Linked DNA regions of Thermochromatium tepidum ATCC 43061. The protein of the gene in region 2 interacts with the protein of the main gene of each other region in a pairwise test. Links are inferred from orthologs where the notes say so. Each region holds a gene or a part of one and is shown on either strand. Other genes may lie near its edges.

The links.
Region 1: the proteins of uvrA (region 2) and uvrB interact in binary tests that used the Escherichia coli proteins (3 or more experiments, as listed by UniProt). The link is inferred for Thermochromatium tepidum ATCC 43061 from one-to-one orthologs.

The regions. Positions count from the first base shown.
Region 1 is NZ_CP039268.1:1,399,210-1,413,639, reverse strand. What follows is about bases 3,830-6,788. They hold uvrB (excinuclease ABC subunit UvrB), read right to left. Parts: upstream 6,339-6,788; coding sequence 4,320-6,338; downstream 3,830-4,319. Other genes in these bases: E6P07_RS06460 (pyridoxal phosphate-dependent aminotransferase), read left to right, coding at 6,460-6,788; E6P07_RS06470 (glutaminyl-peptide cyclotransferase), read right to left, coding at 3,830-4,323. In the rest of the region: E6P07_RS06485 (2-isopropylmalate synthase), read left to right, coding at 635-2,185; E6P07_RS06480 (uracil-DNA glycosylase), read left to right, coding at 2,178-2,894; E6P07_RS06475 (sulfur globule family protein), read left to right, coding at 3,110-3,469; more of E6P07_RS06470, read right to left, coding at 3,565-3,829; more of E6P07_RS06460, read left to right, coding at 6,789-7,650; E6P07_RS06450 (sodium-translocating pyrophosphatase), read right to left, coding at 7,935-9,974; E6P07_RS06445 (FAD:protein FMN transferase), read right to left, coding at 10,155-11,243; E6P07_RS06435 (polyprenyl synthetase family protein), read right to left, coding at 11,437-12,405; rplU (50S ribosomal protein L21), read left to right, coding at 12,666-12,980; rpmA (50S ribosomal protein L27), read left to right, coding at 12,994-13,251; Obg family GTPase CgtA, read left to right, coding at 13,647-14,430. UniProt on the Escherichia coli protein: The UvrABC repair system catalyzes the recognition and processing of DNA lesions. A damage recognition complex composed of 2 UvrA and 2 UvrB subunits scans DNA for abnormalities.
Region 2 is NZ_CP039268.1:492,235-507,029, reverse strand. Bases 1,633-4,956 are described here. They hold uvrA (excinuclease ABC subunit UvrA), read right to left. Parts: upstream 4,653-4,956; coding sequence 1,833-4,652; downstream 1,633-1,832. Other genes in these bases: mazG (nucleoside triphosphate pyrophosphohydrolase), read right to left, coding at 4,659-4,956; E6P07_RS02350 (hypothetical protein), read left to right, coding at 1,633-1,791. In the rest of the region: E6P07_RS02360 (serine/threonine protein kinase), read left to right, coding at 1-614; E6P07_RS02355 (hemerythrin domain-containing protein), read left to right, coding at 737-1,285; more of E6P07_RS02350, read left to right, coding at 1,492-1,632; more of mazG, read right to left, coding at 4,957-5,462; E6P07_RS02335 (DUF1810 domain-containing protein), read left to right, coding at 5,835-6,284; E6P07_RS02330 (GIY-YIG nuclease family protein), read left to right, coding at 6,274-6,732; E6P07_RS02325 (TrkH family potassium uptake protein), read right to left, coding at 7,167-8,612; E6P07_RS02320 (sensor domain-containing diguanylate cyclase), read right to left, coding at 8,628-10,514; E6P07_RS02315 (SUF system Fe-S cluster assembly protein), read right to left, coding at 11,022-11,450; Fe-S cluster assembly protein SufD, read right to left, coding at 11,450-12,814; Fe-S cluster assembly ATPase SufC, read right to left, coding at 12,811-13,563; Fe-S cluster assembly protein SufB, read right to left, coding at 13,680-14,795. UniProt on the Escherichia coli protein: The UvrABC repair system catalyzes the recognition and processing of DNA lesions. UvrA is an ATPase and a DNA-binding protein. A damage recognition complex composed of 2 UvrA and 2 UvrB subunits scans DNA for abnormalities.

The DNA.
Region 1 (14,430 bases), 900 kb from region 2 along the record:
CTACTGCTGGCGGCAGGACTGCGCCTGCCCACCTGCCCGCGCGCTGCGCGCGGGCAGGTGGCTGGTCGCCGTTCGGCATCACTCGTATTTGTAAGGCTTGGATACGTTGCATAGGTAAATATGCGGGTCGCCGTCTTCCTTCGCCTCATCCTGTGGTGGTGCGCCGATCTCCATCGTGCGCCAGTATATCGAACAGCAGCAGACACCACATCGATCGTCCAAGGGACGCCTACGGTGCCCGTGCGATCCTTCAACGGCCTGAAGGCCGAGGCGTGTCGCGCACCAGGTCAACAGTTTGGCAGTGCGGTTGATCAAGCCCGCGATGGATCTTACCGGTTCATGCGCAGGTACCGTCCGTCCCTGCGCCCAGGCGCGCCGGCCTTCGCTTATGCTGTCGGCGAAACGCACCGAGACCACCCGCGGTTCCTCGATACGATCCGATCAGGACGATGGGCGTGTCGAAGCGGAGCCGTGCGCGATCATGCCAATCGGGCGTCATTGGAGTTGGCCCCCGGCGGCGAATGCGGCAGGATTAGCAGCAAACCGGGCCGAACTCAAGCACCGGCACTTGCCGATCGCCAGAATAACCCACAGATTCACACCAACGCTGATCACGGATCACAGAGACCCCATCATGAGCGCCAAAGACCATCTAATCATCTTCGATACCACGCTGCGCGACGGCGAACAGAGCCCAGGCGCCTCGATGACGCGCGACGAGAAGGTACGCATCGCCAAGGCGCTCGAAAAGCTCAGGGTCGATGTCATCGAGGCTGGCTTCCCGATCGCCAGTCCGGGCGACTTCGAGGCGGTCAAGGCCGTAGCCGAGACGATCAAGGATAGCCGGGTCTGCGGCCTGGCGCGGGCGCTCGACGCCGACATCGATCGTGCTGGCGAGGCGCTCAGACACGCCAATGCCGGACGCATCCATACCTTCATCGCCACCTCGCCCATCCACATGGAGAAGAAACTGCGGATGACCCCGGATCAGGTACTGGAACGGGCCGTCTACGCCGTCAAGCGCGCGCGCAACCTGATCGACGACGTCGAGTTCTCGCCCGAGGATGCGGGACGCTCCGAGATCGACTTCCTGTGCCGGGTGCTGGAGGCGGTGATCGACGCCGGCGCGCGCACGGTCAATATCCCCGACACCGTTGGCTACAACATCCCGGATCAATTCGGCGCGTTGATCGCCACCCTGCGTGCGCGGATCCCGAATGCCGACAAGGCGATCTTCTCGGTCCACTGTCACAACGATCTGGGGCTGGCGACGGCCAATTCGCTCGCTGCCGTGCGCAACGGGGCGCGCCAGGTCGAGTGCACCATCAACGGGCTGGGTGAGCGTGCCGGCAACGCGGCGCTGGAAGAGATCGTGATGGCAGTCCGTACCCGTCGGGATCTGTTCGACTGCGACACCCGGCTCGACACCACCCAAATCATGAACTGCTCGCGCCTGGTCTCTGGCATCACCGGATTCGCGGTCCAGCCAAACAAGGCCGTGGTCGGCGCCAATGCCTTCGCACATGAGTCCGGCATCCATCAGGATGGTGTCCTCAAGCATCGCGAAACCTATGAAATCATGCGCGCCCAGGACGTGGGTTGGAGCGAGAACCGTATGGTGCTCGGCAAACACTCGGGCCGCAATGCCTTCCGCGCGCGTCTGCAGGAGCTGGGCGTGGTGCTGAGTTCCGAGGAAGAGCTGAACGCCGCCTTCGCCCGCTTCAAGGAGCTGGCCGACAAGAAGCACGAGATCTTTGACGAGGATCTCCAGGCCCTGGTGACCGAGGCCACGCTAGAGACGGCCAACGAGCGCGTCAAGCTGATCTCGATGCGCGTCTGTTCCGAAACGGGCGAGACCCCGAGCGCATCCCTGGTGCTCGCGCTCGATGGCGAGGAACGTTCGGGTACGTCCGCCGGCAGTGGCCCGGTCGATGCGACCTTCAAGGCGATCGAGGGGATCGTCCAGAGCGGTTCGACGCTCAAGCTCTACTCGGTCAACGCCATCACCAGCGGGACCGATGCCCAGGGCGAGGTCACGGTGCGGCTAGAAAAGGGCGGTCGCATCGTCAATGGCCAGGGCGCGGATACCGACATCCTGGTCGCCTCGGCCAAGGCCTATATCAACGCCTGCAACAAGATCCTCCATCCGGCGAAGCGCGCCCATCCGCAGGCGTCCGATGTCTAAGCGACCACTGGAGGAATGGCGTCGCCGCGCCTATTTGGAGGCCATGGGCGTGAGCCTCTGGGAACGTCGTGCGCCCTCGTTCGCCAGCCCTAAGGCGATCGAAGCCAAACCGGTTTTGATCGCGCACACCGAGACGGTGGACCCGATCGAGCGTATGGACTGGGACGCCCTCGAGGCCGCCGTGCGTGACTGTCATGCCTGCCGACTCTGGGAGACACGCACCAAGACCGTCTTTGGTGTCGGCGATCGGCACGCGGATCTGATGGTCATCGGTGAGGCGCCAGGGGCAGATGAGGACAGCCAGGGCGAACCCTTCGTTGGGCGGGCGGGGCAACTACTAAACAGGATGCTGGCGGCGATCGGCTTCAGCCGCGAGCAGGTCTATATCGCCAATGTGCTCAAGTGCCGTCCGCCCGGCAATCGCGATCCCAGGCCGGACGAGGTGCTGGCCTGTCAAGCCTATTTGCAGCGTCAGGTGGCATTGATCGAACCCAGGGTCATCCTCTCCGTAGGGCGGGTCTCAGCCCAGTATCTGCTCAAGACCGACACCCCGGTCGGTCGACTGCGTGGTCGCTGGTTCGAGCATGGTCCGACGCACATCCCGGTGCGCGTGACCTATCACCCGGCCTATCTGCTGCGCTCACCCGAGCAAAAGGCCAGGGTCTGGGACGATCTAACAGAGGTCCGGCGGTGGCTGTGGCCTTGCTGAGCGGCGACGGGCGTGTCTTGACTGGCTTGGCCAGTCTTCAAACAAGACCAGCCAGAACCAGGCTAGACATTTCGATCATCATCATCTATGATTTTTATCAATTCGATCGTTAAATAAAATTTCTTATTTAATCATTTTCTAATATAGACTTTACCCGTGGTCGATGCAGTTCTGGCCACGCTTGCTGCCAACGACAAAATGATCGGAGATAACAGATGAAAAAGCTTGCTACTGCTGCTGCCGTCGCCGCCCTGTTGGGCGTTTCCGCTACTGCCTCTGCCTGGTGGGGTCCGCGCTGGGGCGGACCGGGCTGGGGTAATAGCTGGGGTGATTGGATGGATGACTTCTTCGGTGATGGTTACGGCGACTTCAACCTGAGCATGAGCGGCGGCGGTCGTGGTTACGGTCGCGGTTGGAACCGTTACTATGACTACTATGGTCCCTGGTGGGGCTATCCCTATGGTTGGGGCGGCTATCCCTACTATGGCGCCGGCTATCCTTACGCCTTCCCTTATGCCGCTCCCTACGGTGCACCCGTTGCTCCGGCGGCTCCGGCTCAGTCCGAGTCCAAGTAAGCCCGACACCAAGCTCGATGAAAAAGGCCAGGCATAATGCCTGGCCTTTTTCTGTACGCCCGGCACGGGCGCACTCTTATCCCGATTTCAGGAGCTCATTCCTTGATGAGGATCTCGTAGAGTCGGGGCCAGTATTTGCCAGTGACGAACAGGTGCCCGGTGCTTGGGTCATAGGCGATGCCGTTTAGGACCGCTTCTGGGCTTGATCGCTCATCGGGTGGATAGAGCCTGCTCAGGTCGAGTGTGGCGGTCACCTGTCCGGTCTCGGGTGCGATCTGCACCAGATGATCGCTGCCCCAGACGTTGGACCAGAGTCTGGCCTCGATGTATTCGAGCTCGTTGAGCCGATACACTGGACGCGCACCGAGCCTGACCTTCAGCCGGCGTATGACCTGCCGGGTCTCGGGATCGAGAAAGCGCAGCTCGTCCGTGCCGTCGCTCATGATCCAGTGGCGACCATCTTGGGTCAGACCCCAGCCCTCACCCTGGTAGCTGAAGGTCTCCAGTCGCTCGAAGGTCCGGGCGTCATAGACGATCCCCAACCGCTCGCGCCAGGTGAGCTGAACCAGGCGCCCTTGCCAGACACTAAGCCCCTCGCCAAAGAGATCGTCGGCGAGCCGGAACTCCTGCTCTATGCGCCCGGTGTCGAGATCGATTCGCCGTAGGGCCGAGCGACCATACTGGCCGGTGCTCTCATAGAGCCAGCCATCGCTGAAGACCAAGCCCTGAGTGAAGGCCGTCGGGTCATGCGGATAGCTCGCCACCACCCGATAACCGAGTACGACGGGTGGTTCTGCCAGACAGAGACCCCATCCCAGCATCATCGCTACGGCCAGACTGGGTCTAGGCTTCATGCCGCCAACCCCTGTCTCTGCAAGGCGCGGATCTGGTCGCGGATGGCGGCGGCCTGCTCGAACTCCAGATCCTTGGCGTGCTGGTACATCTGTTTCTCCAGCGCCTTGATGCGCTTGGCCAACTGTTGGGGCGTGAGGCGACCATATTCGGCCATCTGCTCGGCGACCTTGGCATATTCACGCGCCGGCAGCGGCGCGCCAGGGGTATGGGCCTCCAGGATATCGGCGACCGCCTTGCGGATGGTCTGGGGCGTGATGCCCCGGGCCCTATTCGCCCCGATCTGCTTGGCGCGGCGGCGCTCGCTCTCCACGATGGCGCGTCGCATCGACTCGGTGACGCGGTCGGCATAGAGGATCGCCTTGCCGTTGGCATTGCGCGCCGCCCGCCCGATGGTCTGGATCAGCGAATCGGTCGAACGCAGAAAGCCCTCCTTGTCGGCATCCAGGATCGCGACCAAAGACACCTCGGGCATGTCCAGACCTTCGCGCAGCAGATTGATCCCGACCAGCACATCGAAGACCCCGAGTCGTAGATCGCGGATGATCTCGACCCGCTCGACGGTGTCGATGTCTGAGTGCAGATAGCGGACCCGGACGCCGTGCGCGTCGAGATACTGAGTGAGATCTTCGGCCATGCGCTTGGTGAGCGTCGTCACCAGCACCCGTTCACCGACGGCCAGGCGCGGACCGATCTCGGACAGCAGATCCTCGACCTGAGTCGACGCCGGGCGCACCTCGAGTTCAGGATCGACCAGACCAGTCGGGCGCACCAGCTGTTCAATCACCGCACCCGAGTGCTCGATCTCAAAGGCGCGCGGGGTCGCCGAGACATAGATGGTCTGCGGTTGACGTGCCCGGAACTCCTCGAAGCGGAGCGGACGGTTGTCGAGCGCCGAGGGCAGACGAAAGCCATATTCGACCAGGGTCTCCTTGCGCGAGCGATCGCCCCGATACATGCCGCCGAGCTGGGGTACGGTGACATGGCTCTCATCGATGATCAGGATCGCATCGGGCGGCAGATAGTCATAGAGGGTCGGTGGCGGCTCGCCCGGCTGGCGCCCAGAGAGATAGCGGCTGTAGTTCTCGATCCCCTGGCAGTAGCCGACCTCCAGCATCATCTCCAGATCGAACAGGGTGCGTTGCTCGAGCCGCTGGGCCTCGACCAGCTTGCCGTTGGCGCGCAACCACTCAAGCCGTTCCTTGAGTTCCGACTTGATGAGATCGACGGCCTTGAGGATGGTCTCGCGTGGCGTGGCATAGTGTGTCTTGGGAAACACGGTGTAGCGCGAGACCTGACGCCGTGCCTCGCCGGTCAGGGGATCGAACAGCGACAAAGTCTCGATCTCGTCATCGAACAGGGTGATCCGCAGCGCCTCATTGTCGGACTCGGCCGGGTGGATGTCGATCACATCGCCGCGCACGCGATAGGTGCCGCGCGCCAGTTCGATCTCGTTGCGGGTGTATTGCAGCTCGGCGAGTCGGCGCAGGATGGCGCGCTGGTCGATGCGCTCGCCGCGCTTGAGGATCAACACCATCTTCAGATAGGCCTCGGGATCGCCCAGACCATAGATAGAGGAAACGGTGGCGACAATGATGACGTCGCGCCGCTCGAGCAGCGCCTTGGTCGCCGACAGGCGCATCTGCTCGATATGCTCGTTGATCGACGCGTCCTTCTCGATATAGGTGTCGGTCGCCGGGACATAGGCCTCGGGCTGGTAGTAGTCGTAATAGGAGACGAAATACTCCACCGCGTTGCGCGGGAAGAACTCGCGCATCTCGCCATAGAGCTGGGCGGCGAGCGTCTTGTTGGGCGCGAGGATGAGCGCCGGGCGCTGCACCTGGGCGATGACATTGGCGATGGTGAAGGTCTTGCCCGAACCGGTCACGCCGAGCAGTGTTAGACCAGCCTCGCCGTCGTTTAGGCCCTCGATCAGACGGCGGATGGCTTCGGGCTGATCGCCGGCCGGGGCAAAGGGACTGACGAGTTCGAAGGCGAGACTGGACGGATTGGACATGCCGGGAAACCTCGGGGCGGGTGCGGCGCTCGATTCGCGTGTCGGACAGCCTGGGATTCGTTATTATTGTGAGTCCTCAATCACGAATCCAGCCATCAGCGCCATCCAGGTATTCTGCTCCATGACCATCAAGCTCGCTGCCCGTGTCCAATCCGTCAAACCCTCTCCGACCCTTGCCATCACTGCCCGCGCCGCCGCACTGCGTGCCGAGGGTCGCGATGTGATCGGGCTCGGGGTCGGGGAGCCGGACTTTGATACCCCCGAGCACATCAAGGCCGCAGCCGTCCACGCCATCGAGTCCGGTTTTACCAAATACACCGCCGTCGATGGTACGCCAGAGCTCAAGCGTGCCATCGTCGCCAAATTCAAGCGCGAGAATGGTTTGGACTACACACCGGAGCAGATCCTGGTCTCCTGTGGCGGCAAGCAGAGTTTCTTCAATCTAGCCCAGGCACTGCTCGATCCGGGTGACGAGGTCGTGATCCCGGCACCCTATTGGGTGTCTTATCCAGACATGGTGTTGCTGGCTGGTGGCGCGCCTGTGTTCATCCAGGCGGGTGCGGCGCAGTCGTTCAAGATCACACCGGCCCAGCTCAAGGGGTCGATGAACGACAAGACCCGGCTGGTGGTCATCAATAGCCCATCCAATCCGACCGGGATGATGTATAGCCGTGAAGAGCTGGAGGCGCTGGGTGAGGTGTTGCGTGATTTCCCAAAGGTGATCATCGCGACCGACGACATGTATGAGCATATCCGTTGGAGTTCGGCGCCCTTCGTCAACATCCTCAATGCCTGCCCGGATCTGGTGCCGCGGACCCTGGTACTCAACGGCGTATCCAAGGCCTATGCGATGACGGGCTGGCGGATCGGCTATGCAGGCGGACCGGCGCCCATCATCAAGGCGATGTCCAAGGTCCAGTCGCAGAGCACCTCCAACCCGACCTCGATCTCCCAGGTGGCGGCCCAGGCTGCGCTGGAAGGCCCGCAGGACTGTATCGGGATGATGGTCAAGGCGTTCATGGAACGGCATGACTTGGTGGTCGATCGGCTCAACAGGATCCCGGGCATCGAGTGTCTGCCGACCGATGGAACTTTCTATGTGTTCCCGAAGGTGCAAGCGTTGATCGAGCGTCTGGAGGGGGTTCACAACGATCTGGAACTCGCCGAGTTTCTGATCGAGAAGGCGGGCGTTGCTGTGGTGCCCGGTTCGGCGTTCGGGTTGGGTGGATATCTGCGGCTGTCGATCGCCACCAGCCGCGAGGTCCTGGAGCGGGCGCTGGATCGAATCGAGCAGGCGGTAAAAAACGCTTGACGCCGGTCGGTATGTACCGCACTATAAAGAGCTCATACCATTCCCTGGTAGCTCAGTCGGTAGAGCGGGTGACTGTTAATCACTAGGTCGGCGGTTCGAGCCCGTCCCAGGGAGCCAAACATAAGCATTGAAAATCCCCGTATCCAAAAGATGCGGGGATTTTTTATGCCTCAAAATCACTCGATCCGGTGCATTTCCGGATACTTGCCTCCAAAGCCACACTAGAGGCCCAAGGTCGGGGCGCGGCCCAGGCCGCGCCTCGTTTTACAGGGGCTGGGTTGCGATCAGAGCAGGGGCACCAGGAGCAGCGCCACGATGTTGATGATCTTGATCAGCGGGTTGATGGCCGGGCCGGCGGTGTCCTTGTAAGGGTCGCCGACGGTGTCGCCCGTGACTGCGGCCTTGTGGGGCTCAGAGCCCTTGCCGCCAAAGTTGCCCTCTTCGATGTACTTCTTGGCGTTGTCCCAGGCCCCGCCGCCGGTGCACATCGAGATGGCGACGAACAGACCGGTGACGATGGTCCCGATCAGCATCCCACCGAGCGCGCGGATCCCGGCGCCATCGCCCATCAGGATGTTGATACCGATAGCGACGGCGATCGGTACCAGGATCGGCAAGAGCGAGGGCACGACCATCTCCTTGATCGCCGCCCGGGTCAGCAGATCCACGGCGCGCGAATAGTCCGGCTTGGCCGTACCCTCCATGAGGCCCTTGATCTCGCTGAACTGGCGACGCACCTCGATGACCACTGAACCTGCGGCGCGCCCGACCGCCTCCATCGCCATGGCGCCGAACAGATAGGGTACCAGACCGCCGATGAAGAGTCCGATGATGACCGCCGGATCCGCGAGCGCGAACTGCTGGATCTTGCCGGCGACCTCCAGGTTATGGGTGTAGTCGGCGAAGAGTACCAGGGCCGCCAGACCCGCTGAACCGATAGCATAGCCCTTGGTCACGGCCTTGGTGGTGTTGCCGACCGCATCCAGTGCATCGGTGATCTTGCGCACCTCGCTGGGCAGGCCCGACATCTCGGCGATGCCGCCGGCGTTGTCAGTGATCGGACCATAGGCGTCGAGTGCGACCACCATCCCGGCCATCGACAGCATGGCGGTGGCAGCGATGGCGATGCCATAGAGTCCGGCGGCCAGATACGCGGCCCAGATGGCGGTACAGACCGCAAGCACCGGCAGGGCGGTGGACTTCATCGAGACCGCAAGGCCAGCGATGATGTTGGTGGCATGTCCTGTCTGCGAGGCGGCGGCCACCGACTGGACCGGCGGGTATTCGGTCGCCGTGTAGTACTCGGTGATGAACATGAGCGCGGCCGTCAGACCCAGGCCGATCAGGGCGCAGAATAACAGCGGCAGGAACTGCGACCAGCCCATGACCAGGGCGGTGATGATGGCGAAGAAGATGAAGGCCAGCCCCCCGGCGACCGCCATACCGCGATAGAGTGCATGCATGATCTTGCCGCCCTCGTTGGCCTTGACGAAGAAGGCCCCGATCAGTGAGGCGATGATGGAGGCGGCACCCAGTGCCAGGGGATAGGTGACATAGTTCATGGCCAGGCTGCCATCGGCCCCCTTGAACATCAGTCCCCCCAAGACCATGGTCGCGATGATGGTGACCGCATAGGTCTCGAATAGGTCGGCGGCCATGCCGGCGCAGTCGCCGACGTTGTCGCCGACGTTATCGGCGATCACTGCCGGGTTGCGTGGATCGTCCTCCGGGATGCCGGCCTCGACCTTGCCGACTAGGTCGGCGCCGACGTCCGCACCCTTGGTAAAGATACCGCCGCCGAGGCGGGCGAAGATAGAGATCAAGGAACCGCCGAATGCCAGTCCCACCAGGGCATGCAGCGCAGACTCATCGGCGCCCAGATATAGGAAGTAGCCGGCGACACCCAGTAGCCCTAGACCAACTACCAGCATCCCTGTCACGGCACCGCCACGGAAGGCGATGGCCAAGGCCGATTCGAGGCCATTGGTGGCGGCTTGGGCGGTCCGGACATTGGCGCGCACCGATACGTTCATGCCGATATAGCCGGCCAGGCCCGAGAGGATGGCACCGATGGCGAACCCACCCGCCGTAGCCAGACCAAGGAGCAGCCAGAGCACGATGAAGAGTCCTGCTCCTACTAGACCGATGGTGGTGTACTGACGATTGAGATAGGCGCGCGCGCCGGTCTGGACGGCAGCGGCGATTTCCTGCATCCGTTCGGAACCGGCGGACTGGGATGTGATCCAGGCCACGACCGCAAGGCCGAAGGCGATGGCCAGGCCCCCAGAGCCGATGGCGAGCCAAAGAACAAAGTCTGTCGACATACGTATCCCCCCGTTTATGGGTTATAGCGTTGGAGTGGGCCGATCAAGGGTGGCGGCAATCGCAACGTCTGAAATAAGGCAGCGGACGAACCGATATGCCGCCAAAAAACGGCACGGAACTTTAACACAAAGAATTTGCCCTGTTCCGCTCGGGCGGTGTCTAGGCTCGTCTTTATTTTGTCAATGCTCGGTAGGCGTTGCAGCGGCGGCGTCCAGATAGGTCTGGAACGCGCTCGACGCGATCCCCCGGAACGTCTCGCCCTCGCGCAGGATGAAATAGGCCGCGATTCCCTGGATCTCGGCCAGCGCCGGGCCGCGTTTCTCACCCAGAACCATGAGCGCTGTGGCCAGGCCATCCACGATCATTCCGACATCGCCGATCACGGTGACCGAGCCGAGTTGGCGATCGACCGGGGTGCCGGTCATGGGGTCGATTTCGTGCGAGTAGCGCTTACCGTCCTTCTCGAAGAAGTTGCGATAGTCGCCCGAGGTCGAGATCGCGCGGTCCGAAACCGCGATGACACGATGCACGGCACGGCGTTCGGGCAGGGGTTGTTCAATGGCGATGGCCCAGGGTTGGCCCTTGGCGTTAAATCCCTTGGCGCGGATTGTGCCGGCGATGGCGACCATGTAATCCGTGACGCCGCGCGACTCCAGCCACTCGGCGATTCGGTCAACGCCATAGCCCTCGCCGAGTGAGGAGAGGTCGATGTAGAGATCGCCGCGTGCCTTGCGCACGGCAGGCGGCGCATCGCGCAGCTCGAGCTTTTGATAGCCGATCCGTTCGCGCGCGGCCTGGATCTCAGCCTCGGTAGGCAGGTGGTCGGAGCGAGGCTCGGGACCGAAGCCCCAGAGATTGACTAGCGGACCGATGGTCACGTCATAGACCCCATTGGTCAGATCCGCGAGGCGTTGACCCTCGGCCATGACGGTAAGCAGATGCTCGGAGACCGGGATCCAGTCGGTGCTGGGATTGGCGTTGAGGCGTGACAGTTCTGAGTTCGGATCATAGGTTGAGATCTCGGCGCTGACTTCAGCGAGTATTCGGGTCAACTCAGGCTCCAGGGTCTCGGCACTCAACCCGACTGGTGGGCGGGCAATCTTGACCGAGTAATAGGTACCCATGGTCGGGCCGGATAGATCGATCATGGGATCAGCGCGTTCGGCACAACCGCTCAGGGCGACCAGCCAGATGATGCCCAATGCCGCCTGGGCGGCAAGCCCAAGCCCTGGGTCGGGGTTCCGACGGGGTGGATGATGAAAGCGCATCAGGCTCTCCTCGACGACCGAGATACGATGGAAGGCGTTATTGACGAAGACACAAATAAAAAAACCGGCCAAGGCCGGTTGATTGTATCTTTAGGAAATTTGGTCGGGGTGACAGGATTTGAACCTGCGACTTCTGCCTCCCGAAGACAGCGCTCTACCAAGCTGAGCTACACCCCGTGGATGATTGACGCCATCAATACGTGCGTGCGACGGCAAAATCCGCCAGCATGATGAGTGCGTCGCACGCGGGCGAGGCCGTTAGGGGTTTGAGTGCCTGCTTGGCCCGTGCCGCGTATGACTGTGCAAGCTGAATAGTGTAGTCGATTGCGTCGGTGGACGCAATCGCCGCCGTGACGGACTCGATGCGATCGCGTCCACCATGCACGATGGCCTCGCGCAGCAGGGCGCGCTGCTCGGGAGCCCCAACCTGCATGGCGCGGATGATCGGCAGGGTCGGCTTGCCCTCATCGAGGTCGTCGCCGACGTTCTTGCCCAGCTCGGCATTGTCAAGGCTGTAGTCGAGCGCGTCGTCTACAAGCTGGAAGGCGATGCCGAGACAGAGTCCGTATTCGCCGATGGCGTCCTCGATCTCGGGCGGCGACTCGGCAAGCACGGCACCGAGCCGGGTGCCGGCCTCGAACAGGGTTGCGGTCTTGCGGCGGATGACCTCCATGTAGCGCGCCTCGTCCGTGTCCGGATCGCGTTCGTTGAGCAATTGCAAGACCTCACCCTCGGCGATGCGGTTGGTCGCGTGCGCCAGCACTTCCATCACCCGCATGCTGCCAACCTCGACCATCATCTCGAACGAGCGCGAGTAGAGGAAATCGCCGACCAGGACGCTGGCGTCGTTGCCCCAGACCACGTTGGCGGTCTCGCGATTACGCCGCAGTTGTGAGCCGTCGACCACGTCGTCGTGCAGCAGGGTCGAGGTGTGGATGAACTCCACGATGGCTGCGAGATCGATATGGCGCTCACCGGTATAGCCGCAGGCGCGTGCGGCGAGTAGCACCGAGAGCGGACGCAGCCGCTTGCCGCCGCTGTTGACGATGTAATGCCCGATCTGATTGATCAGCACCACGTCGGATTGGAGTCGACGCAGGATCAAGGCGTCGACGGCCTTGGCGTCCTCGGCGACGGGTTGTCGAATCCTGGAAAGGTCCATGCGTGTCTAGGATCTATCGTGGAATGGCGGCGGATGCTAGGGGCGCGGATGAAGGACTGTCAAGCCAGGCATCCCACCCGTCAGCTTGGTGAAGGGTACGCAATTTGGCGACTCCGGTCGATGGCCGGCCGACATTTAGACAGTTGCAGACCATGATCCGATTCCGGCGTTGACCAAAGGGGAATTTTTTGATTAGATTGGGCACTTTGGTTCCGACGTCTAGGGTCGGCCCTATCCGAACAGCTGGGGATCTTCAAAAGATGTACGCGGTCATTCAAACCGGTGGCAAACAATACCGGGTTTCCGAAGGTGACACGGTCAAGATCGAAAAACTGACCGCCGAGGCCGGCGACAGTATCGATTTCGAACAGGTCTTGATGGTGGCCGATGGCGAGGATGTCAAGGTCGGCAAGCCCTATCTGGCCGGCGTCAAGGTGACGGCGACCGTCGAGTCGCACGGTCGCGCCAAAAAGGTCAGGATTATCAAGTTCCGTCGTCGCAAGCATTATATGAAGCGCCAAGGCCATCGTCAGTGGTTTACGGCGGTCAAGATCACCGGTATCAACGCCGGCTGAGGAGTCAGCATCCATGGCACACAAAAAGGCAGGCGGCAGTTCGCGCAACGGCCGCGATTCCGAATCCAAGCGACTGGGCGTCAAGGTCTTCGGCGGCCAACGGATCCGTGCAGGCGGCATCATCGTGCGTCAGCGCGGCACCCGCTTCCACAACGGCGTCAATGTCGGTTGCGGTAGGGATCATACCCTGTTTGCGCTAACCGACGGTGTGGTGAAATTCGTGACCAAGGGTCCGAAGAACCGCAAGTTCGTCATCGTTGAGAACGCCTGAGCGCACTCGCATCGGTGCGCGGCCTGCCGCAACAGCCCTTTAAGGGCCCTTGCGGCCTGTCTCGATCGGGCTGTGCGCGCCGCTTGCGAAGCCTCGTCCCATGGGCGAGGCTTTTTCTTTTTCGAGATCAACACGGTAAACAACCCTCGACTGAAGTCGAAGGCTTTATTGTAAGACGCAGCAAACATGGTTGACCGCATCCCCAACATTGGGCGTGTTTACAGCCGCCCTTGGCAGCGGGGCTCCACTGCCAATCCGGGCCAGGTTTCGACTGGCGTTGCAGTCTGCGTGCGCCCGGAGACCACACTTGCGGTGCATTATACACCACATGGCGCACTTCGCGCGCCCGCAATTCCTCCCGCGGCTCAAGTCGCGGGTTTCCTTGCGGAGGGTCTATGAAATTCGTCGACGAGGCCGTGATTTGGGTCGAGGCCGGCGATGGTGGGGACGGCTGTGTGAGCTTTCGCCGTGAGAAGTACCTCCCCAAGGGGGGGCCGGACGGCGGTGATGGCGGCGACGGCGGCAGCGTCTATCTGATCGCCGACAACAACATCAACACCCTGGTCGATTTTCGCTATCTGCGCAGGCATCGCGCCGAGCGCGGTGAAAACGGCAAGGGCAGACACATGACCGGACGCAGTGGGCGAGATCTGCTGGTTCCGGTTCCGGTCGGTACCCGCGTCTTCGATCGGGCGACCAGGGAGCTGATCGGCGAACTGCTCGAGCCTGGGCAGCGGCTGCTGGTGGCGCAGGGCGGTTTTCACGGCATCGGTAATGCACGTTACAAATCGAGTACCAACCGGGCGCCGCGTCAGTCTAAGCCAGGTACACCGGGCGAGCGGCGTGATCTGTTTCTCGAGCTGATCCTGCTGGCCGATGTAGGGTTGCTCGGTTTCCCGAATGCGGGTAAGTCGTCGTTGATCCGCCAGGTCTCCAGTGCTCGACCCAAGGTCGCCGACTATCCCTTCACCACGCTCTATCCGAATCTGGGTGTGGTGCGGGTCGGGGCGCGGCGCAGTTTCGTGATCGCCGATATCCCAGGTGTGATCGAGGGGGCGGCCGAAGGGGCAGGGCTGGGGCTTCACTTCCTGAAGCATCTGTCACGCACGCGCCTGCTGCTGCACCTGGTCGATGTCGCCCCGCTCGATGCGCGCCAGGATCCAGTCGATCAGGTGCGCA
Region 2 (14,795 bases):
TCTTCCTGGCCAACGATACCGGCTACATGGTGATGCCCAACGAGCGTGGGCGCAATCTCGGGGCCTATCTGCGCGAGCGCAAGGGCGGGCTGAGCACCTCTTTTATCCTAGAGGTCTTCATCCCGATCCTAGATGCACTGGCGCTCTTGCATCGGCGTTCCATGGTCCATCTCGATGTCAAGCCCGGCAACATCCATCTGCGTCACGGCAACATGCCCCTGCTGCTGGATCTCGGCGCGGTCCATCCGTTTAATCGCGGGCGCTCGCGTGGCGGGCAGGTCATCACCGCTGGCTATTCTCCGGTCGAGCAATATTTTCGCGGCGGTCAGGTCGGTCCCTGGACCGATGTCTATGCGGTCGGGGCCAGCATCCGCACCTGCATGGACGGTCGCACGCCCCAGCCGGCACCGGAGCGCCAGAAGGAAGACAGGGTCGTGCCGGCCGTCGAGGCCCTTAAGGATCGCTATCCCGAGTTCCTGCTCAAGGCGGTGGACTGGGCGATGTCGATGGATCCGGAGAAGCGCCCCCAGGATGCCGAGGAGCTATTGTTCGCCCTCCTGCCGCACATCGACGACCCGCGCTTGGAGCGGATACGCAAGGGCGACACCGGCTGAGCGGAACCCAGGTCAGTGCATCCGCACCGAATATTTCTGCCGGCGGGGCTGGACGATACCGAACCGGACGACATCGAAGGAGGGTAGGATGCACAAACGACTCTATTCAAGAGGGTTAAGCCATGCACGCCATCATGACGCGACTCGGTCAGGATCATGCACGACTGCGGCGGGTACTCGACCTGCTTGAGTCCTTGCTCGACCGTTTTCACGAGGGCGACGAGCCGGACTACGCGCTGATCGATGCGCTCATCGAATACATGGACTGCTATGCCGACATCGTCCACCACCCGACCGAGGATCTGATCTTCCGGCGTCTGATCGACAAGGGCGTCGAACCGTCTGAGGTCTTCGGTATCCCCATGCGTCAGCACCCGGGTCTAAGCCGCCTGACCAAGGACTTCCGCCAGTCGCTGCGGATGATCCTCAGCGAGGAGGTGCTGCTGCGCGAGGACGTGGAGGCCGCCGGTCGTGCCCTGATCGGCAATCAGCGTGGTCATCTGATCCAAGAGGAGCGCGAGGCCCTGCCATTGGCGCTCAAATACCTGACCGAGGCCGACTGGATCGAGATCGAGTTGGCCGCTCCAACCCTGGATCCGGTGTTCGGGGCGCCTGATCCGCGGCACTTCAGGGTGCTCTATCGTCAACTTATCGAGCAAGTGCGACACTGACCCTGTCCGCTGGATCTCAAACCGCGACCCAGACCCCTCGCTTGATCCAGCGGCTCTACTGTTTGCAGAGGTACGAGTAGATACACCGTATTCGCCAAGCCTGGAGGTTTTTTATGAACGAAATTGGTTTGTCTAGCAACATGCCGTCGATCGGCGCAACCAGGTCCTATCCGTCGCCGCGGGTTGACTCCGGGTCCGACAGCCCCTTGACCAGCCCTGGTGTAACCCCATCGACGCTGGATCGCGGCCCCAGCTCGACGTCTCCGACCCAGGGTCCATCCAGCGACACCCTCTCGATTTCTTCGGACGCCTACCGTCTACAGCAAACCGGCGCGCCTACGACCGAGACCCTCGATTCCAGGTCGTACAACGGCCTGGATTCCGAGCAGGCGATCGCCCTGGCGCGGACGACTCGGGAGACGATGGTGCTCAATCCCCAGCTCGCTTTTCAGGCGCAGGCCAGTCAGATGAGCGCACGGCAGGTGACCAACGCCCTTGGGGCTTGAGGCGATGGAGTCTGCCGCCGAGTCACCCGGTCGCTGAGCGACTACCAGCCGCGCTCCAACAGGGGGCGCAGAAAACGCCCGGTATAAGACTGCTCCACGGCGGCGAGGGTCTCGGGCGTACCGACGGCGACCACCTGTCCGCCCCTCTCCCCCCCCTCAGGCCCTAGGTCGATGATCCAGTCGGCGGTCTTGATGACATCGAGATTGTGTTCGATCACCACCACGGTGTTGCCCTGATCGCGTAGCCGATGCAGCACCGTGAGCAGATGCCGGATGTCGTGGAAATGCAGCCCTGTGGTCGGCTCGTCGAGGATATAGAGCGTGCGCCCGGTGTCGCGCCTGGAGAGCTCGCGGCTGAGCTTGACGCGCTGGGCCTCGCCGCCCGAGAGGGTGGTCGCGCTCTGGCCGAGCTGGACATAAGACAGACCCACGTCCATCAGCGTCTGGAGCTTGCGGGCGATCGCTGGCACCGGGGCGAAGAAGTCGAGCGCCTCCTCGACGGTCAGGTTCAGCACCTCGTCGATGGACTTGCCCTTGTAGCGGATCTCCAGGGTCTCGCGGTTATAGCGCCGCCCGCGACAGACCTCGCACTGCACATGCACATCGGGCAGGAAGTGCATCTCGACCCGGATCACGCCATCCCCCTTGCAGGCCTCACACCGCCCGCCCTTGACATTGAAACTGAAGCGCCCGGCGTCATAGCCGCGCGAACGCGCCTCGGGGACGGCGGCGAACAGCTCGCGCACCAGATTGAACAGACCCGTATAGGTCGCCGGATTGGAGCGCGGCGTGCGACCAATGGGGCTCTGGTCGATGTCGACCACCTTGTCGAAGTGCTCCAACCCCTCGATGGCCCTATGCGGTGCAGAGTTAAGACTGGCCCCGTTGAAATGACGCGCGACCACCGGAAACAGGGTGTCGTTGATCAGGGTCGATTTGCCTGACCCCGAGACGCCGGTGATACAGCACAGGGTACCGACAGGGATCGCGACATCGATCCCGCGCAGGTTGTGGCCGCAGGCCCCGAGGATCCGCAACTGGCGTGCGGGGTCGTTGGGCGTGCGCCGGGCGGGGATCTCGATCCGCAGTGCGCCGGACAGATAGCGCCCGGTCAAGGAGTCTGGGTTGGCCGCGATCTCATCCGCCGTGCCCTGGGCGACGACCTGACCGCCATGTGCGCCCGCGCCTGGCCCGAGATCCACCACCCAGTCGGCGGTGCGGATCGCCTCTTCGTCGTGCTCGACGACGATCACGGTGTTGCCCAGGTCGCGTAGATGGGTCAGGGTCTTGAGGAGTCGGGCGTTGTCGCGCTGGTGGAGTCCAATCGAGGGCTCATCCAGGATATACATGACACCAACCAACCCGGCCCCGATCTGACTCGCGAGCCGGATCCGTTGGGCCTCGCCGCCCGAGAGCGTCTCGGCGCGGCGTTCGAGCGTCAGATAATCGAGCCCGACATCGACCAAGAAGCGCAATCGGGTAGCGATCTCGGTGATGACCGGGGCGCCGATCGCGCCGCGCTGCCCCGGCAGATCCAGGGTCTCGAACAGACGCAGCGACTCGCCGACCGGCATCCGCGCGATCGCCGGCAGGTTGTATCCGGCGATGAAGACATGACGCGCCGCCTCGTTCAGGCGGGTGCCCCCGCAGTCCGGGCAGGGTCGCTGCGAGAGATAGCGCGCCAGTTCCTCGCGCACCGTATTGGAATCGGTCTCGCGATAGCGCCGTTCCATGTTGCGCAGGATGCCCTCGAACACCTGTGGTCTGGTGTTGCCCTTGGGGTGTGGGAGCTGGACCCTCTCCTGGCCACTGCCATAGAGGATCACCGCGCGCACCGGTTCGGGCAGCTCGACCCAGGGGGTCTCGACATCGAAGCCATAGTGCGCGCCAAGCGCGCGGATCAGCTGGAAATAATAGGCGTTGCGCCGATCCCAACCGCGTACCGCACCGCCGGCCAGACTCAGTTCCGGATGCATCACCACCTTGGCGGGATCGAAGAAGAGTTCTACCCCCAATCCATCGCAGGTCGGACAGGCCCCGGCTGGGTTGTTGAACGAGAACAGACGCGGCTCAAGCTCCGGCAGGCTATAGCCGCAGACCGGACAGGCGAACTTCGATGAGAACGTCAGCTCGGGGCGTTCGGGTTCGTCGATCCAGCCGACCTGGGCAATGCCACCGGAAAGGTTGAGCGCAGTCTCGAACGACTCGGCCAGACGCAACGCCAGATCCGGGCGTACCCGGAAACGATCGACGACGATCGCGATGTCGTGTTTCTGCCTCGGGTCCAACTCGGGCGGCGACTCCAGCTCATAGACCTGTCCATCGATGCGGACGCGCCCAAAGCCCTGGGCGCAGAGCTCACCGAGCAGGCGCTGATACTCGCCCTTGCGCGCGGCCACCACGGGCGCCAGCAGCATCAGCTTCTCGCCCTCGGGCAGTGCCAACACCCGGTCGACCATCTGGCTGATGGTCTGGGCGTCGAGCGGCTCACCGTGGGTCGGGCAGTGGGGTTGGCCGACACGTGCGAACAGCAGGCGCAGATAGTCGTGGATCTCGGTGATGGTGCCGACGGTGGAGCGCGGATTGTGCGAGCTGGTCTTCTGTTCGATGGCGATCGCCGGGGACAGACCCTCGATGTGGTCGATGTCGGGCTTCTCCATCATGGATAAAAACTGACGCGCATAGGCCGAGAGCGACTCGACATAGCGCCGCTGTCCCTCGGCATAGAGGGTATCGAAGGCGAGCGAGGACTTACCCGAGCCAGACAGCCCAGTCAGTACGATCAGGCGCTCGCGCGGCAGGTCCAGATCGATGTTCTTGAGGTTGTGGGTGCGCGCGCCGCGCAAGCGGATCAGGTGCATGGGTGCTCAGCCGCGACGCTCGGTGGCCTTGGCGAGCGTCCACTGACGCTCCATCTCGTCGCGGGTCTCCGGGCTCGGTTCGAGGCCCTGTTCGCGCAGTCCACGCTCGACCTGGGCGAAGCGCTGCTCGAAGCGCCGGTTGGCGGCGCGCAAGGCCTGTTCGGCCTCCACGCCTAGATGGCGGGCCAGATTGACGCAGGCAAACAGCAGGTCACCGATCTCGTGGATGCGCTCGCTCGGGGTGGCCTGATCGGTCAGGGTCGCGCGACACTCGGCGAGTTCTTCCTCGACCTTGGCCAAGACGGCCAGGGGCTCATCCCAATCGAACCCAACCCGTGCCGCACGGCGCTGGAGCTTCTCGGCGCGCACCAGGGCCGGCAGGGTGCGCGCGACACCGGCCAGTGCCCCGGGTTCATCGACCCGGGTCTGGGCGCGTTCGGCGGCCTTGAGTCGTTCCCAATGGTCCAGGACGGTCGCCGCGTCTGCCAGCTCGAGCGTACCAAAGACATGGGGGTGGCGCCGGATCAGCTTGGCGCAGACCGACTCGACCACATCGGCGAAGGCAAAATGCCCACCCTCCTCGGCCAGGCGTGCATGGAAGACCACCTGGAGCAACAGATCGCCGAGTTCATCGCGCAAGGCGGTCATATCCTCGCGCTCGACTGCCTCGGCGACCTCATAGGCCTCCTCAAGGGTATAGGGCAGGATGGTGCGAAAGGTCTGCTCCAGATCCCAGGGGCAGCCGTTCTCAGGATCGCGCAGACGCGCCATGATGGCGATGAGTCGATCGATCGGCGGGGTGTCGGTCATGGAAGCCCGTGGTGATGCAAAGGCTTGACGGTTGGGAGACGGTATCACAGCGTAACGAACTCCGCTAAGCTTGGCGCGATGGGCCGACTCTCCCAACCCCCTCAAGTCCCCGGAAATTATAGACACGCCTTTTGAAGCCTTTGGAGGCGTTTGTTGTGCCGGCCCTTGAGCGCCTGAATCGGTGCGATATGGCCGAGGGCCTTTGGCGGAAGGTGTTGGTCATAGACCTGACATAACGCTTGATGGTCTGGGTTAGCCACTTGGCAGAGCGGCACACCCTGCTGGTGAGAGCTTTGATGAGGACTGGGAACGCTGCCGTCGCCTGCCCGCGTGCCGTGTGCAGGCGGGCAGGCTGGAGTAGGAGACAGCCGGATGAGCAACACCGCCCCTGACCTGAACCGCTTCGTCGAGGCCCAAGGTGACATCTACGCCCAAGCGCTGGCTGAACTGCGCGCCGGTCGCAAACGCTCGCACTGGATGTGGTTTGTCTTCCCGCAGATCGCTGGGCTCGGATCAAGCACGATGGCGTGCCGTTATGCCCTCCGCGACCTGGACGAGGCGCGGGCCTATCTGAACCATCCAATCCTTGGGGCGCGGTTGCGCGACTGTGCCGAGGCGCTGTTGGCCATCGAGGGGCGATCAGCACGGGAGATTCTAGGATCGCCGGACGACCTGAAGCTGTGCTCCAGTGCCACGCTCTTTGCCCAAGTTTCGCCGCCGGGGTCGGTGTTCCATCGGCTGCTGGAGCGGTATTGTGGCGGGCAACCTGATCGGTTGACGCTGGAACGCCTGTCAGCTGGATCCCGGCATGATGAGCGATGACCGTGGCACCTATCTGGTCCGGCTGATCCCCGAGCACTCGGGGCCGGTGCGCATCGGGCGGCTTGGCACCCTGATGCTCACCGGCGGGGAGCTGCTCTATGTCGGCAGTGCGCTGGGTCCGGGCGGACTGGCGGCGCGCTGTCGTCACCATGGGCGAGTGACCGCACGGCCGCACTGGCATCTGGATTCTCTGCGTCCGCACTGTCGTGTTCCGGGTTGTTGGGTCGCACGCGGACTAAAGCGGCGCGAGCATGTCTGGGCGCGCTTGCTCGGGACCTTGCCGGGTGCCTCATGGCCACTGGCCCGCTTTGGGGCGAGCGACTGCGACTGTCCGGCGCATCTGATCCGGCTGGAGCAGAGACCGGAGACGACGACGCTCAGTGTGCTGTTGGGCGTTCCGCTGGTGTGGCGGGCAGCGCGGGATCGATTTGAGGAATCTCAAGGATGAGGAGACATCGATGGAAATCGCCCTGTGACCGCTCGAAGTGCTCGACGCCGAGACCGAGCCTAAACCCAGCCTCGAAGACGAGGGATCGCCCACGGATGGGTGCGCATCATCCGCACCTGTCGTGTCCGAGGCGTCTGTGCCGGCAGACAGGCGCGTCGAGCGGTCTTGAAGAGCGCGCCCGCCCGTCCTGCTCACTGTCCCGCTTCAGCCGCCCCGTTCTGTTGCCCCCTCCATCGACGGCGACAACCAGTCCCCGGCCATTGCGCGCGATCGGCTGGCGAGCGTTCGTAAGGATTGGGGTCTGAACGTCGCGTGCGCGGTACGGGCCGGCAACGATCATGATCACACCGTGCCGCCCTGGCTGAAGGCACTCGCCGATGTGAGCGCGGCAATGACAGAACAGTCATCTCATCTATCGACCGAGTGCTCCAAACTCAATGCCGCCAGAAGGCCGGAATGAAGAGGATCAGCAGGGTGAAGATCTCCAACCGCCCCGCCAGCATCCCGAAGATGCCCAGCCACTTGACCACCGGATCAACCGTGGCGAAGGTGACGGCGACCTCGCCGAGCCCGGGCCCACAGAGGTTGACCGTGGTGAAGACCGCGCCGACGGCCGATTCCAGATCCAGCCCAGCGGCCATCATGGCCACTGTCAATAGCAGACAGGTCGCGATATAGAGCACATAGAAGCCCCAGACCGACAGTAACACCTCCTCCTGGATGAGACGGCGCCCGATCTTGACCTCCAACACGGCGTGCGGATGGATGAATTGAAACAGCTGACGGACGCCGAGCTTGGCCAGCAGTATCACCCGCAAGACCTTGATTCCACCTGCCGTCGAGCCACCACAGCCACCGATGAAGGAGAGGATGACCAGCACCAAGGGGATGTGCAGCGGCCAGTCGCTGAAGGTCGCGGTGCTGAATCCGGTGCTGGTCAGGATCGAGACGACCTGAAAGGTGCCATGGCGAAGCGCCTGCCAACCATCGGCATAGACACCGATCCAGTAGAGGCTGGCTGAGACGAAAAGCGCACCACCGAGGGCGATCAGGCCGAAGGCCCGGGTCTCCGGGTCACGCAGATAGGCGCGCACATCCTGGTCGTGCCAGGCGACGAAATGGACGGTGAAGTTGATCCCGCCTGCGAGCATGAAGACGATGGCGATCGCCTCGATCAGCGGGCTGTCGTAGTACCCTAGACTGGCGTCATGGGTCGAGAAGCCGCCGGTGGCCACGGTCGTGAAGGCATGGCCGACGGCATCGAAGGGGGTCATCCCGGCCAGCCAGAAGGCCAGCGCGCAGGTGACTGTCAGGCCGAGATACAGCGACCAGAACGCGCGCGCCGTCTCGCCGATGCGGGGGGTCGGTTTTTCATGCTTGGTCAGACCCGAGGCCTCGGCCCGGTAGAGCTGCATCCCGCCCACGCCCAGCAGCGGCAGGATGGCCACCGCCAGTACGATCACGCCCATACCACCGAGCCATTGGATCTGCTGACGGTGATAGAGGATCGAGGGCGGCAGCTGGTCGAGTCCGTCGATGACGGTCGCGCCCGTGGTGGTGAAGCCTGAGATCGACTCGAAGACCGCATCGGTCAGGTTCAGATGCAACCCGAAGATGAAGGGCAGTGCGCCGAACAGCCCAAGCAGCGCCCAAAACAAGGCCACGACGAGAAATCCATCGCGCACTGACAGCTCGTTGTCGCAGTGATCGTTCGGCCACCACAGCAGCAGACCAACGCTTGCGGTCAGCACCAGCGAGGCAAGGAACACCCACCACTCGCCATCCTGGTCGACGAGCGCTAGGATGAGCGATGGCACAAAGCTCAGGCTGTAGAGCATCAATAGCAGGCCGAATAGCCGGATGAGGGCACGCCAGTGCATGGTTTTTACCGTGTGTTATCGAGCCTGTAGCAGGGCGGCACTTTTAATAGTTGCTGTTTTCGTCCTGCCACATCTCAGGCGCAAAGCGCAACACGCGGTTTCGTCCTTGGCTCGATACAGGGCCACATCGGCATATTTGACCGTCTGCCAGAAGGTCTCGCTGTCTTCGGGAAACAGGGCCACCCCAATCGAGATCGTCTTCCTCAGTTCACCACCCGCGACGCGGAATTTGTACCCTTCGACCGAGGCGCGGATCTTTTCGGCCACCTTCAGGGCCGCGTCCCCACTGGTATCGGGCAAGAGGATCAAGAACTCTTCGCCACCGAAGCGAACGACCAGATCCGAGGCGCGGACACTCTGTTGCAACAGCTCGGCGAGAGACTTGAGGACCGCATCTCCAGCGTCATGTCCGTGGGTGTCATTGACCATCTTGAAATAGTCCAGGTCCAGCAACAGAACGGCCAGACTGGTGTGTCGACGCCGGGTCGTCGCAATCAGGGTCTCAACATATTCCTCGAGGAAGCGCCGATTGTGCAATCCGGTCATGGGGTCATGCAGGGCGGATTGACGCAGGGTCTCGGTCAGTCGTTTGGCCTCGAGGACCGGCGCCATCTCCCGGATGAACATCAGGATGTAGGGCGTCTGCAGCGCCAGGCAGCTGGCCGTGCTCGCGGGCGTGACCAGCTGTACCAAGGCGCCGATGACCCCCGATTGAATGATCGGTACGCAATAATGGCGACGTGGTTCGCCCCCCTTAGCCTCTGGGATGAAGGCCGTACAGATGTGCTCCTGAGTGAGCCCATCGACCACATGTCCGGCCCGGCGGGCGCGACAGCGTTCGCTGCGCACCAGGATCTGTGGATCGCACCACCGACAGCTGCAGCTGCCCTCACCGTCGACGCAGATCACCTGCAGGTGTCCGTTATCCAGGGTCTCGTAAAACGAGTATTCGCGCAGGCCGAAACGCTCGGTCAGCAGACGTCCGAAACGGTCGTAGATCTCATGCTGGCGCTCATCTTCCTCGATGGTCGCCTTGAAGGTCGCGGCGTCCGCCAAGCTGTTGACCATGTCGATGGTGGCCTCGAGCTGATTGTCGATGCCGCTTGGCATGCGCCCAGTCAGTTCGGTGACCCTGTCCATGATGCGCGCCAAGCCTTGTTCCAGATGCTCGAGCAGCCGATTGACATGGGCGGCGATAAGTCCGATATCGTCCTTGGTGCGCTGCGTGACTCGCACCCTAAACTGGCCCTTGATCGCCCGTTGCACCACCTCGCCGATCTCGCTGGCGGTCTCGCCGACTGGCAGCATCAACCGGCGGGCGCCGAAGATCGCCAACAGCGAAAACAGCCCGACTGTGACCATGATGCCCACCACGTTGGTGAGCGCATGGTTACGCAATCCGGACAACAGCAGTTCAATCGTGATGGCACCCAGGACATCGCCTTCGTTCACCTGGTGGCATTGCAGACAATTCGGCGTCCCTTGAGAACTGGCGATATAGGGGATGGTGCCGCGAAACACCGGCTCACCCATCTCGTCGACCAGACTGAAGCGCGGCTTGCCATCGCGTAGGACCTGTAGCTCGATGCGGTCGGCCAGCATCTCGCGTTGCAGCCCTTCACCAAACTGTCTGCTCACCAAGGGCGAACGGATCACCCGCGCCGTGCTTGATCCCTGGATCTCCATCAAACGCTTGAGGAATTGCTCGCGTTTACCGATGGTGCCATTGATCATCGACTCGGTCAGATGCACACGGACGATCTCGGCGGCGGTTTTGACATGGGCCGTCGATGATGTCAGCGCAAACGAGCGGAAGGCATAGAGTGAGATGATCACCAACGCCGCTAGGATGCTCGCTGCCAAGGCGATGAAGAGGAGGGTCATCTTGCGATTGAGCGTCATCTGCTTTGTATCCTAATGGCGATGGCGGACCCCCCGTTTATGTGGAGGACCGGGGAGGGGTATCCCCTGAAAGCCAGGGATGATCGGGTGATCCATTTAGGCGGTCTGGGTGGGCCGGCGTCAAGGGCTTGAGTCCAGTCCCCGTGATCGTCGACGCAGGATTCCTGGATCTCTTGGCTGAAGGATGCCGTGCGGGGAACGTCAGGGCTCAAGCAGCACCTGGAACTTGAGCCTTGACTAGGGTGGGCGAGGGCGTGGGCAGACGGCGGATCTCGCTCACCAAGGAGGTGAACGGTTCCCGATCCATTAAGTTGACCCATCAAGACCCTCGGGCCAAAAGGCTGCCACACGCCTTGAGCGGTCCGTGAACGCTAGGGCGATTTCAAGCCCTGGCCCTGTCAAGGTGGGTCTCGGCAAAACGGGTCGGCGGCTCTGTAGGGGCGCCGTAAGGCGCGATCCACATCTTAAAGGGCCGGATTAATCTATTTGGCGGGTGTCTGAGGCGACTTACATCAACCCAAGCTGCAAGCGCGCCTCGTCGCTCATGTTGTCGGCGCTCCAGGGTGGATCCCAGACCAGTTCAACCCTGACCTGCCCGACACCCTCGACCTGTTCCACGGCGCGCTTGACCATCAATGGCATCATCCCGGCGACTGGACAGCCGGGGGCGGTCAGGGTCATCTCGATCGCCACATCGCCCTTGTTGTCGATGTCGATGCGATAGATCAGGCCCAGGTCATAGAGATTGATCGGGATCTCGGGGTCATGGACGCGGCGCAGCGCGGCGATGATCGGCTCGCGCAGTTCCTCGGGGTCCAGGCGCGCCACTGGGACCTCCTGGTCTCCGGCCTCCAGTGCCGCCCGTTCTTCTCTCTCCGCGGCGTCCGGTCTTTGTTGATCTCGGCCGAAACCGGCAAAGCGGGCCAGTCTGTTCATCACGTCCTCCGCGAAACATCAGGCGCAGGCTCAAAGGCCCCATCGTCGGATGCGCCTGAGCCACTCCCCTCATCCAGCCGTTGTTCGATCACCGCGGCCACCTGCCCACGCACGGCCTCGCTCCCCAACTGGTCGATGATCTCACCCGCAAAGCCGAGACATAGCATCCGCTGCGCCTGGGCCGCGTCGATGCCGCGCGAGCGCAGATAAAACAGCAGCTCGGGCTCGAGCTGGCCGACCGTGGTGCCATGACTGCACCTGACGTCATCGGCCTGGATCTCGAGCTGGGGTTTGGTGTCGATCTCGGCCTGCTCGGAGAGTATCAGATTGCGGTTGGACATGGCCGCATCGCTCCCTTGGGCGCCCTTGGCGACCAGCACCCGTCCATCGAACACCGCCCGCCCCTGCCCGATGAGCAGCCCCTTGAAGCCCTCCGCGCTGCGACAGTGTGGGACGGCGTGCTCGATGTCGAGGTGGTAGTCGAGCAACTGACCATCGCCGGCCAGATAGAGCCCCTGCAACACGGCCTCAGCATGCTCGCCCCGAAAACGGGTGTTAAGCTCGGTGCGCGCCCAGCGGGCGCCCAGACCGATGTGGAGACCCGCGTAGTGGCTGTCGGCGTCCTGGACCACATAAACACCAGCGAGATGGAAGGCGTTGTGCCCCTCCATCTGTAACCGTTCGTGTCTGAGTCGGGCCGCGCGCCCGAGCGCGACCTCTATGACCGCATTGGTGCAGTAGGGTGAGGCGCCCAGGCCGACATAGCGTTCGATCAGGGTCGCCTGGGCACCGGCCTCGAGCTGCACCAGATGGCGCGGCTGGGCGACGCGCGGCTCATCCAGCCCGACCGAGAGCTGGATGAGTTCGAGCGGGCGCTCAAGCCGCACCCCGGCACCCAGCCATACCACCAGACCATCGTCGAGTCCGGCGGTATTGAGCAGGGCGAAGTAGGCGTTGGATTCACCGCGCACCGCATCGAGCCGATCGCGCAGGGATTCGGGATCGCGCCCGAGCCAGTCGCGCAGTCCGCCAACCCGCGCCCCGTCCGGAAGCTCATCCAGGGCCGAGAGCTCGGGGGCGAAACGGCCATTGACCAGCACGACGCGATGGGCGTCGAGGCCCGGGATCAACACCGCCGCGAGGTCCTCGGGCCGAACCGCGCTCGGCGGCGCGTCGATGGCCCGGAACCGCTGTTCGAGCAGACCCTTGAGGCTGGTGTAGCGCCAGGCCTCCTGTTTGGAATGCGGCAGCGCCTGGGCACTCAAGCAGGCACGCGCCTGCTGGCGACGCTCCTTGAGCCAGTCCGGGCCTGCATCCGGCGCCGGCAACCAGTGTTCGAGACCCTGAGCCAAGGGGGCGTTCATGCGGCCAGCTCCGCGTCGATCCAGCCGTAGCCCTTCTCTTCCAGCTCCAGCGCCAGTTCCTTGCCACCCGAGCGGATGATGCGACCCTGCGCCAGGACGTGCACATAGTCCGGCTGGATGTAGTCGAGCAGACGCTGATAGTGGGTGACCAGGATCATGGAGCGCTCGGGCGAGCGCAGGGCATTGATGCCCTCGGCCACCCCGCGCAGGGCGTCGATGTCGAGCCCCGAGTCGGTCTCGTCGAGGATGGCAAGCCTGGGTTCCAAGAGCGCCATCTGGAAGATCTCGTTGCGCTTCTTTTCGCCCCCCGAAAAACCGACATTGACCGGGCGTTTGAGCAGGGATTCGTCGAGATGCAGGACCCTGAGCTTGTCCTTGATCAGACGCAAAAAGGCAACGGCGTCGAGTTCGGGCTCGCCGCGCGCCTTGCGCAGGCTGTTGAGCGCGGCCTTGAGGAAGGCGGTGTTGTTGACGCCCGGCAGCTCGACCGGGTACTGAAAGGCCAGAAAGAGTCCGAGCCGGGCCCGCTCCTCGGGTTCGAGCGCGAGCAGGTCCTGTCCCACGAAGGTCACGGATCCGGCGGTGACCCGATAGCCCTCGCGTCCCGCCAAGACGTGGGACAGGGTGCTCTTGCCCGAGCCGTTCGGCCCCATGATGGCATGGACCTCGCCCGACCCGACCTCTAGATCCAGCCCCTTGAGGATCTCTTGATCACCCACGTTGGCCCGCAGGCCCTTGACAGACAGCATCACAGCTTCTCCAGCAATCAATTCGACGGGCACCAGGCATGAGAGGCTCAAACCGCAAAGGACGCCCAGCACACGGCGTCTCGATCCTTTGCACCCGGTGCGGTTCAACACCGTGCTCAGCCGACCGCACCCTCCAGGCTGAGGCTCAGGAGCTTCTGGGCCTCGACCGCAAACTCCATCGGGAGCTCGTTGAAGACCTCCTTGCAGAAGCCATTGACGATCATCGACACCGCGTCCTCTGCGCTCAGACCGCGCGCGCGACAGTAAAAGAGCTGATCCTCGCTGATCTTGGAGGTGGTGGCCTCGTGCTCCATCTTGGCCGTGGGGTTCTTGACCTCGATAGCAGGCAGGGTGTTGGCGCTGCAACGGTCGCCAATCAGGAGCGAGTCGCACTGGGTGTGGTTGCGCGCCCCCTCGGCGCGCTGGCCGATGCGTACCAGCCCGCGATAGGTCTGGACCCCCTCGCCCGCCGCAATGCCCTTGGAGACGATGGTCGAGCGGGTGTTCTTGCCGAGATGGATCATCTTGGTGCCGGTGTCGGCCTGCTGACGCCCCTTGGTGACCGCCACCGAGTAGAACTCGCCGATCGAGCCGTCACCGCGCAGGATGCAGCTCGGATACTTCCAGGTGATGGCCGAGCCGGTCTCGACCTGGGTCCAGGAGATCTTGGAACGCGCGCCCCGACAGTCGCCGCGCTTGGTGACAAAGTTGTAGATGCCGCCGCGCCCCTCGGCATCGCCCGGATACCAGTTCTGCACCGTCGAGTATTTGATCTCGGCGTCTTCCATCGCGATCAGCTCAACCACAGCAGCATGGAGCTGGTTCTCGTCGCGCTGAGGCGCCGTACACCCTTCTAGATAGCTGACAGAGCTCCCGGCCTCGGCCACGATCAGGGTGCGCTCAAACTGGCCCGTGTTGCGGGCATTGATCCGGAAATAGGTCGAAAGCTCCATCGGACAGCGTACCCCCTCAGGCACATAGACAAAGGTGCCATCGCTAAACACCGCCGCATTGAGACAGGCATAAAAATTGTCGGTATAGGGCACAACCGTGCCGAAATAACGCCGGACCAACTCAGGATACTGCTGCAACGCCTCGGACATGGAACAGAAGATCACCCCAGCCTCGGCCAGGGTCGCGCGAAAGGTGGTCGCCACCGAGACGCTGTCAAACACCGCATCCACGGCAATCCCAGCCAGCGCCTTCTGTTCCTCAAGCGGGATGCCGAGCTT